2 regions of the Aliiglaciecola sp. SL4 genome follow, and region 1 is predicted to be linked to the other one. Evidence: predicted binding sites of a transcription regulator. Region 1 holds the regulator's gene; the other holds the start of a gene.
The links. Region 1 encodes ArgR, which controls arginine synthesis, uptake and breakdown. Its sites were predicted from a motif close to ANTGAATANNTATTCANT; they were not measured.

Region 1 (4,199 bases):
CCGTGATGCTGGGGTATTTTGGCCAGGTGAAAATGAAAGCGGCAAGGAATTAGTGGCTGATCGCAAATCCTCCTCTGATCACCGAATGGTTTGGCGAGAACTTACCTTACGTTAGCTTCCGCTTATATCTTTGTGTTGGACAAATATGGGCAAACGTTCATCTTCACGGTGACTAACCATAAGAATGGTCGCCAATTGCTTTTTAGCAATGGTGGTGACCACGTCCAACACTAAGCGCCGATTAATTTCATCCAGCCCTTGGGTGGGCTCGTCTAATACCAACAGGGATGGAAATTTCACTAAGGCTCTGGCAATTAGCAATAAACGTTGCTCACCAAAACTCAATTGTTTAAAACTGGTGTTAGCCAGTGGCCTCAGACCAATTAAATCCAACCATGCTAAGGCTTGTTGTTTTTGCGCAGAGCTAATGTCTTTATAAAGCCCAATTGAGTCCATAAAACCTGAAAGAACCACGGTTAAGGCATTGCAGTTTACGCGGTAGGAACGATGGATATCAGGGGAGACTATGCCTAAATGCTTTTTGATATCCCAAATGGTTTCGCCGCTGCCTCGTTTATACCCCATCACAGTCACATCGTTGCTAAAACATTGAGGACAGTCACCGGTAACTAATTGCAATAGAGTTGATTTACCTGAACCATTGGGACCGGTAATAATAGTGTGCTCGAAGGTATCAATGGTTAAATTGGCCGATTTAAGAGCGTGATTTTCAGCGTAAATAACATTGGCGTTATTGATGCGCACTAAGGATTTTTTATTGTGACTGTGCTTGTCAGAGATCATCCGTTCAAGTAGGGATTTATCCAATGCATCAAAGGCGAATATGGTGTCGATGGTGGCTTGTGCATCCTCAACTGATAATCCCCTTAAATCGTGCAAACTATGGTTATCAACCAATGCAAAAGTGCTGATCCACTGGGGAATATCTTGCCGATTGCTCAATAATATTATTAAGGTGATGCCTTGAGGTTTGAGTTGGCTTAACACTTGGCTCAGTTGTGCCCTTGATGCGACATCTAAATCATCGAAGGGGTTGTCTAAGATAAGGTATTTAGCACCTGATAATATCGCCTTTAAGATTAATAACTTACGCGAATCACCTGTGCTGAGTTGGCGGAAGCCGGTTTCTAACCTATGTTCTAAATGAAATTGGGTGATCAGAGGGTGCTGGAGTTTGTCTTGTGGTAAAAAGTCTTTAGCGGGTGTGCCAAAATCAATTTCATCAGTGATATCAGTTTCATCTATTTTCAATTCATTTTCATACACCGCTTGCAGGGTTTCAAACGAAACTAAGCGAACCACATCTGGGTTGGGTAAGTTTAAGCGGCTATGTTCAAAGTCGTTCAGTTTTCCTAAAAGAAGCTGATCGACAAATTGTTTGCCAGCGCCATTTTTGCCTAATACTGCTACCGCACTATCTGCTTCAATCTGCCAACAATCAACGGTTAGTTTGGGGTGATGAAACTGCTCAATAAAAATCATTGCTTAACAACTTACAATTAAATGAAAGGACACTGAGTGTGCAACCCATTAATTTATTGTTGAACTGGACCGCTTATTTGTAGAAATAACCTTTATACGTTCTCAAATAGCGCTTCAACTTTTTTGCGGGTTTCTTCAATATTACTGATATCCGCGGGTGCAATGAAAATTGTATCATCACCGGCTATAGTGCCCAATACCCCATCTTTTTGGCTAAGGGAATCTAATAAGCGTGCGATGAGCTGTGCAGCTCCCGGGCTGGTGCGAATGATTACCATCACATTGTTGTGGACTATATCTAATACTAATTGACGTAAAGGGCTTTTCGCCGTGGGCATCCCCATCTCTGGCGGTAAACAGTAAACCATGTCTCCCCGTGCGTTACGGGTACGTACTGCGCCAAATTTACTGAGCATACGGGAAACCTTGGATTGACTGATACTGCCAAAACCTTGTTCCGTTAATGCATCAACAATCTCACCTTGAGAGCCAAAACTCTCTGTTTTTAAGATATCTTTAAACGCTTTGACCAATTCTTCTTGTTTTGTATTAGACATGCCATCCTCGCTATTCACCGCTATAGTTTGACACAATCTAAACGGGGTAGGTAGCCTTGTTTATAAGTCGCAGAATACTTTGAATAAATATCATATAGTTAAAGCATCTGTTTTGAGTTGCCTCAAGCTATTGAATTCATCGCTTGTAACCCATATATTCTGTTAAGCCTTAAAAACTAACTGAATGTTAGGCTAAAAGAGCTATATACAAAACACATAGTGAACATTCACCACAATAAATTGTTTTTTTATGCGGCTTACTCTATGGTTTGCCGTGAATTTAATAGTCCCACAGGAGACAACTATGAAAGTAGCGGTATTAGGTGCTGCAGGCGGTATTGGTCAGGCCCTTTCTCTTCTATTGAAAACCCAGTTACCAGCTGGTTCCGAGTTAGCTTTATATGATGTTGCACCTGTTGTGCCAGGGGTGGCGGTTGATTTGAGCCATATCCCTACAGACGTAAAAGTTGAAGGTTTTGGTAAAGATGATTTAGCAACTGCTTTGCAAGGTTGTGATATTGTTTTGATCCCAGCAGGCGTACCTCGTAAGCCTGGTATGGATCGTTCTGATTTGTTTAATATCAACGCAGGTATCGTTAAGAACCTAGTTGAAGGTATTGCGGACAACTGTCCAGATGCATGTACATGTATTATTACCAACCCAGTTAACACGACTGTTGCTATTGCAGCTGAAACCTTAAAAGCTAAGGGTGTTTACAATAAAAACAAATTGTTTGGTGTAACGACTCTTGACGTTATCCGTTCTGAAACTTTCGTAGCTGAATTGAAAGGTTTGAGCTCTACTAGCGTGCACGTACCAGTTATTGGCGGTCACTCTGGTACAACTATTTTGCCTCTACTTTCACAGGTTGAAGGTGTTTCATTTAGCGATGATGAAATTGCAAGTTTAACCACTCGTATTCAAAATGCAGGTACTGAAGTAGTTGAAGCTAAAGCCGGCGGCGGATCTGCTACTTTGTCAATGGGTCAAGCTGCTGCAAGATTCTGTTTGTCTCTAGTAGCTGCAATGAAAGGCGACAACGTTGTTGAGTATACTTACGTTGAAACTAATTCAGACGACGCAGTATTCTTCTCTCATCCTGTTAGATTAGGTCCAAACGGCGTAGAAGAAATTCTATCTTACGGTGAGTTGAGCGAGTTTGAACAAAATGCTAAAGAATCAATGCTTGACGGTTTGCGTGGAGATATTGAGTTAGGTGTTAAATTCGTAAACGGTTAATTCGTTAACCGTTACAATACGTATTAAAAAGCCCCTTGTAGTTACCTACAAGGGGCTTTTTTTATGCTTTTCTAAGGTTATTCTAAATTAACCCGTATTACGCATACCTACCGCAATACCAGCGATAGTCACCATCATGGCTCTTTCTAACAAAGCATCATGTTCACTATCATCTAATTTTCTGATCCTAGTTAACAGCTCAATTTGTAAGAAATGCAAAGGTTGTAGATAACCCGCTCGAATACTCATAGATTCTTTTCCTCGCGGATCTGTCTCCATGACACTCTCTTGACCGAGCAATTTAAGCAATGACTCAATACTTTCTTCCAGCTCCGTTCTCAACGCTTGGCCAAAGTATTGCAATTCTGCCGGTACTAGGCGGTCATCGTATTCTTTGCTGATTCTGGTATCAGCTTTGTTGAATACCATATCAAGCATTGATAAACGAGAATGGAAGAAAGGCCAGTTTTCTAACATGTCATCAATGATTTGTTGTTGCCCTGATTGGTAATAATCCGTTACGGCCTTCATTGAACCTAACCAAGAGGGAAGTACTAAGCGAGTTTGAGCCCATGCAAAGATCCATGGAATGGCTCTAAGACTCTCAATACCACCTGTCGGCTTACGTTTTGCTGGTCGGCTGCCAAGGGGCAACTTACCTAATTCTTGTTCAGGTGTAGCAACTCTGAAATAAGGCACGAAGTTTTCGTCATGACGCACTGTCTTACGGTAGTTGTCACGACCTTCATTGGCCATAGCTGTAATTGCTTCTCGCCACTCTTGTTTAGGTTTAGGTGGTGGGAACAAAATCGCTTCTAAAATCGCGCTGGCATATAAACCTAGGCTTCCTTTAGCAAGCTCAGGCATACCAAACTTATAACGTATTGTTTCGCCTTGCT
Region 2 (4,199 bases), on a different contig from region 1:
CTGTCAAACAGCGGCGAACTAATAATTAAATCCGCAGTACAGCGATTACAAGCTACTGGCAAATTCCAAACCGAACATAATCTTAGTAAGGCTTTTACATCTGGATCATGTGGAGCTGGGTTTAATGGATCCCAGAAAAAGATCAAGCAGTCTAGTTTACGCTCAGCAATTAACGCTCCAATTTGTTGATCACCGCCTAATGGACCACTTTTAAAACGATGAACCGTTAAGTTTAAACTCTCTGATATCAAGCCACCTGTTGTGCCAGTTGCCACTAAATTGAATTGTTTTAGTTGCTCAATGTGAGCGCGACTCCAATCTACCAATTCAGCTTTCATATGATCATGTGCAACTAAAGCAATGGTCTTTTTATTTAACTTAGTCATAATATATATTTCCTAGTTTTATTTTGCCTGCGCGTTAAAGCACACATGTTTTATCATATTTTTCAACAAGGTTACTGTGGGATTTACATATTCTAAGGAAATAAATTCATCGGGCTGATGGGCTTGATTGATACTCCCAGGACCTAACACTAAGGTATCGCAGCCCAATTGATTGATAAAGGGCGCTTCGGTTGCATAATTAGCATTAGTCACTTTAAAGTCAGTTAACTTTTCAGCCAAGGCGATAATATCGTGTTCATTTTTGCAGGAAAACGCTGGCGCCGTTGGATACATCAACTGCATGTCTACCCGCTCAGGATAAGCTTGCTTTACAGGTAGTAATGCTTCATCAATTAACGCGATAGCTTCTTCATCACTTAAACCTGGTACACAGCGAACATCAAAATTCAGTTTGCAATGGCCACAAATTCTATTTTCACCATCTCCGCCATGAATATGTCCTAAGTTCATCGTTGCCTGAGGAACCGTAAAACTTTCATCCCGATAGTTTTTGGCAAGTTGATCACGCAGCGTCAGTAGTTGCTGAATTGCCATTTGCATTATTTCGATGGCATTAACCCCCTTATCAGGGTCACTTGAATGACCGGCTTTACCTGTAATATTGAGGCTTTGAGCCATATGTCCCTTATGTTTGCCTATGGGTTTCAGTTCCGTCGGCTCACCAATGATAGCCATATCAGGTTTAATTAACTGTTGCTGGGCAAAAAACCTAGCTCCCGCCATAGAGGTTTCCTCATCAGCGGTAGCCAAAATATACAATGGTTTTTGCAGTTTATTCAGAGGAATATCTTTAAGCGCTTCTAAAATAAATGCAAAAAATCCTTTCATATCGCAGGTCCCTAGACCATACAAAACATTGTCTTTTTGTTTTAACGTGAAGGGGTCACTATTCCACTTTCCTTCATCAAAAGGCACCGTATCTGAATGGCCGGCTAACAGTAAGCCGCCCTCTCCTGTCCCTAGTTTAGCCAGTAAATTAAATTTATTACGCGCTTCTGGTACTTTTTGAATAGAAATGCTGAAGCCTAAACCAGAAAAAAGATTCCCTAAGTAATCAATTAACTGACGATTGCTCATATCTAGATTTTCATCTATTGCGCTTATAGTAGGTATGGAAATGATTTTTTCATAAACTTCTAAGAAAGTTAAATTTGGCATAAAAACCTTAAAATATAATTATTCACTTTTGTTGCATATTTATAACATTGATGGCATGCTACGTCTATGCAATGAAGAACCAGTATTAAACTGATTATTAAACCTTAGCGATCAATTTCAGTGCATAATGCCTGAAAATTGACGAATAGAGAATAAATGGACAACATGACTACATACTACTCCCTGCCTGGCTGCGCTTATACGTCTATTCGACAGCTCTAATTTTGGTTGCGTAGCACGCTCCTTTCCTTTGATATAAAAGTTGTTTTTGAAGGATTGGGGCGTTTTTTTTATTATTCTAAGTTAATATTTTTTAAAATTATCGGTAAACGTCATTATGTTGAAAGCATGTGTAATCGGAGCAAGTGGATATACTGGCGCAGAAGTAGCCAGAATATTAACCATGCACTCCAAATTTGAATTAGCAGGATTGTTTGTTTCCCAGAACAGTCTAGATGCCAATAAACCCTTAAGTCAGTTGCACCCCACACTAACAGGACTGGTCGATCAAAAGGTAGTACCTATCAGTGATGAGCTATTAGCTGAATTGGCTGAAACCTTGGATGCAATATTCTTAGCAACGCCTCATGAGGCCAGTCATGACTGGATGCCTACTCTAGTAGCAGGAAAAGCCAAAATCTTTGATTTATCCGGTGCCTTTCGAATCAAAGACGTTGACGTATTTGCAGACAATTACGGTTTTGCACATCAGCATAGTCTGCTACTTGAAAAAGCGGTTTATGGGTTGGCAGAGTGGAATGCGGACGCGATTGCTGATGCCTCTTTGGTTGCTGTACCTGGTTGTTATCCTACGGCATCGTTATCAGCACTAAAACCCTTGTTCAATCAAAACCTCTTAGATAAGGATCACCGCCCTATTATTAATGCGGTATCTGGTGTAAGTGGTGCAGGCAGAAAAGCTGCGCTAGGCAATAGTTTCTGCGAAGTGAGCTTGCAGGCATATGGCGTGCTTGGTCATCGCCACCAGCCCGAAATTAGCCAATCCTTAGGTACCGAGGTGATTTTCACTCCGCATTTGGGTAATTTTAAACGAGGCATTTTAGCGACCATTACGGTGAAAACCGTTGCAGGTACTAGTGCAGAGCAGGTTTCTGCAGCATTCCATCAAGCCTACAAAGATAAACCTATCATTCGATTGTTAGATCATTTTCCCAAATTAGATGATGTGGTAAACACTGCACATTGTGATTTACATTGGAAACTGGATGAAAAGTCAGGCTATTTAGTAATTGGCAGTGCCATCGACAATTTGTTGAAAGGAGCCGCTTCCCAAGCAATTCAATGTGCTAATTTAAACTTTGGTTTTGCATCTTCAGCAGGCTTAATTGCAGAGGTAAGTCAATGAAAGTAAAAGTTGTCAAAGTTGGCGGGGCATTTTTAGATGACCCAAGTATCTCCAAAGACTTTTTTAGCGCACTTTTTGCAGCCCAAGAACAACAACCCGTTGTATTGGTTCATGGTGGAGGCAGTAGTGTTGAAAAGTTGCTTAAAGATTTGTCCCTTACTAGCCATAAAGTTGATGGCCTCAGAGTCACACCTAAATCACAAATTGATTATGTAGTCGGCGCGTTAGCAGGTACTGCAAATAAAAACTTATGCGCTTTAGCGAAAAAAAGTGGACTTAACCCTGTAGGATTAAGTTTATTGGATGGTAACATTACCAATTGCCACCAGATTAGCGAAGAACTAGGCAATGTTGGTTCAGCCGAGCCCGTTGACCAAACATTATTGACGACGCTGTTGGCAGCTGGCTTTTTACCCATCGTGAGTTCTATTGGAGCAAATGATCAAGGTGAACTGCTAAATATCAACGCCGATCAAGCAGCGACAGCCATTGCTAAACTGCTTAACGCACAACTGGTTTTATTATCAGATGTAGCTGGTGTGCTGGATCAGAATAAGTCACTTATTAATAAACTCACGTCTAACGATATTGAAACTTTAATATCAGATGGTGTTATTCGCGATGGTATGACAGTAAAAGTAGAAGCGGCTTTAGATGCAGCGAACCAAATAGGTCAGTCTGTAACAATTGCAAGTTGGAAAAACCTTAAGGTTTTGACCCAAGATATGACAAATAAAGATAATGCTTCTGCAGGAACAACCATTTTTCCATCGTCTAAGGAAAACATATGAAACACGATCTACTAACGTTTAAAGATTGGAGCTCTGAGGCATTAACTGATTTGTTAGCCCTTGCAGCTAAAATCAAAGCAGCCCCTGAGCAACATAATCAAGTATTGGCTGGAAAATCCGTTGCTGCTTTATTCGAGAAACCATCCCTACGGACCCGCGTGAGTTTTGATATTGGTATCAATAAACTTGGTGGTCACATGGTGTATCTTGACTCTCAGGCGGGCAAATTAGCTGGACGAGAAGACGCAAAAGACACCGCTGCCAATCTAGCTTGTTGGGCAGATGCCATTGTTGCTAGAGTATATAGTCACGACACCTTAGTGCAGTTTAGCCAAGCAGCTAAGGTGCCGGTTATCAACGCTTTATGTGATTTGTATCACCCTTGCCAAGCAGTTGCTGACTACCTAACCTTACAAGAAACCTATGGCTCCTTAGATAACTTAACCCTAGCCTATGTGGGCGATGGCAATAATGTCA

Region 2: the regulator ArgR is predicted to act here: its motif matches at 1,575-1,592, upstream of argE (acetylornithine deacetylase).

What each region holds. Positions count from the first base shown of each region.
Region 1 is NZ_JBGOSE010000019.1:28,081-32,279, forward strand. It holds gene AB6T38_RS18310 (endonuclease/exonuclease/phosphatase family protein) at 1-115, shown strand, start outside; gene AB6T38_RS18315 (ATP-binding cassette domain-containing protein) at 112-1,503, opposite strand; gene argR (transcriptional regulator ArgR) at 1,596-2,060, opposite strand; gene mdh (malate dehydrogenase) at 2,365-3,300, shown strand; gene ppc (phosphoenolpyruvate carboxylase) at 3,388-4,199, opposite strand, start outside.
Region 2 is NZ_JBGOSE010000007.1:86,473-90,671, reverse strand. It holds gene AB6T38_RS11945 (methylglyoxal synthase) at 1-386, opposite strand, end outside; gene argE (acetylornithine deacetylase) at 405-1,565, opposite strand; gene argC (N-acetyl-gamma-glutamyl-phosphate reductase) at 1,903-2,931, shown strand; gene argB (acetylglutamate kinase) at 2,928-3,722, shown strand; gene AB6T38_RS11925 (ornithine carbamoyltransferase) at 3,719-4,199, shown strand, end outside.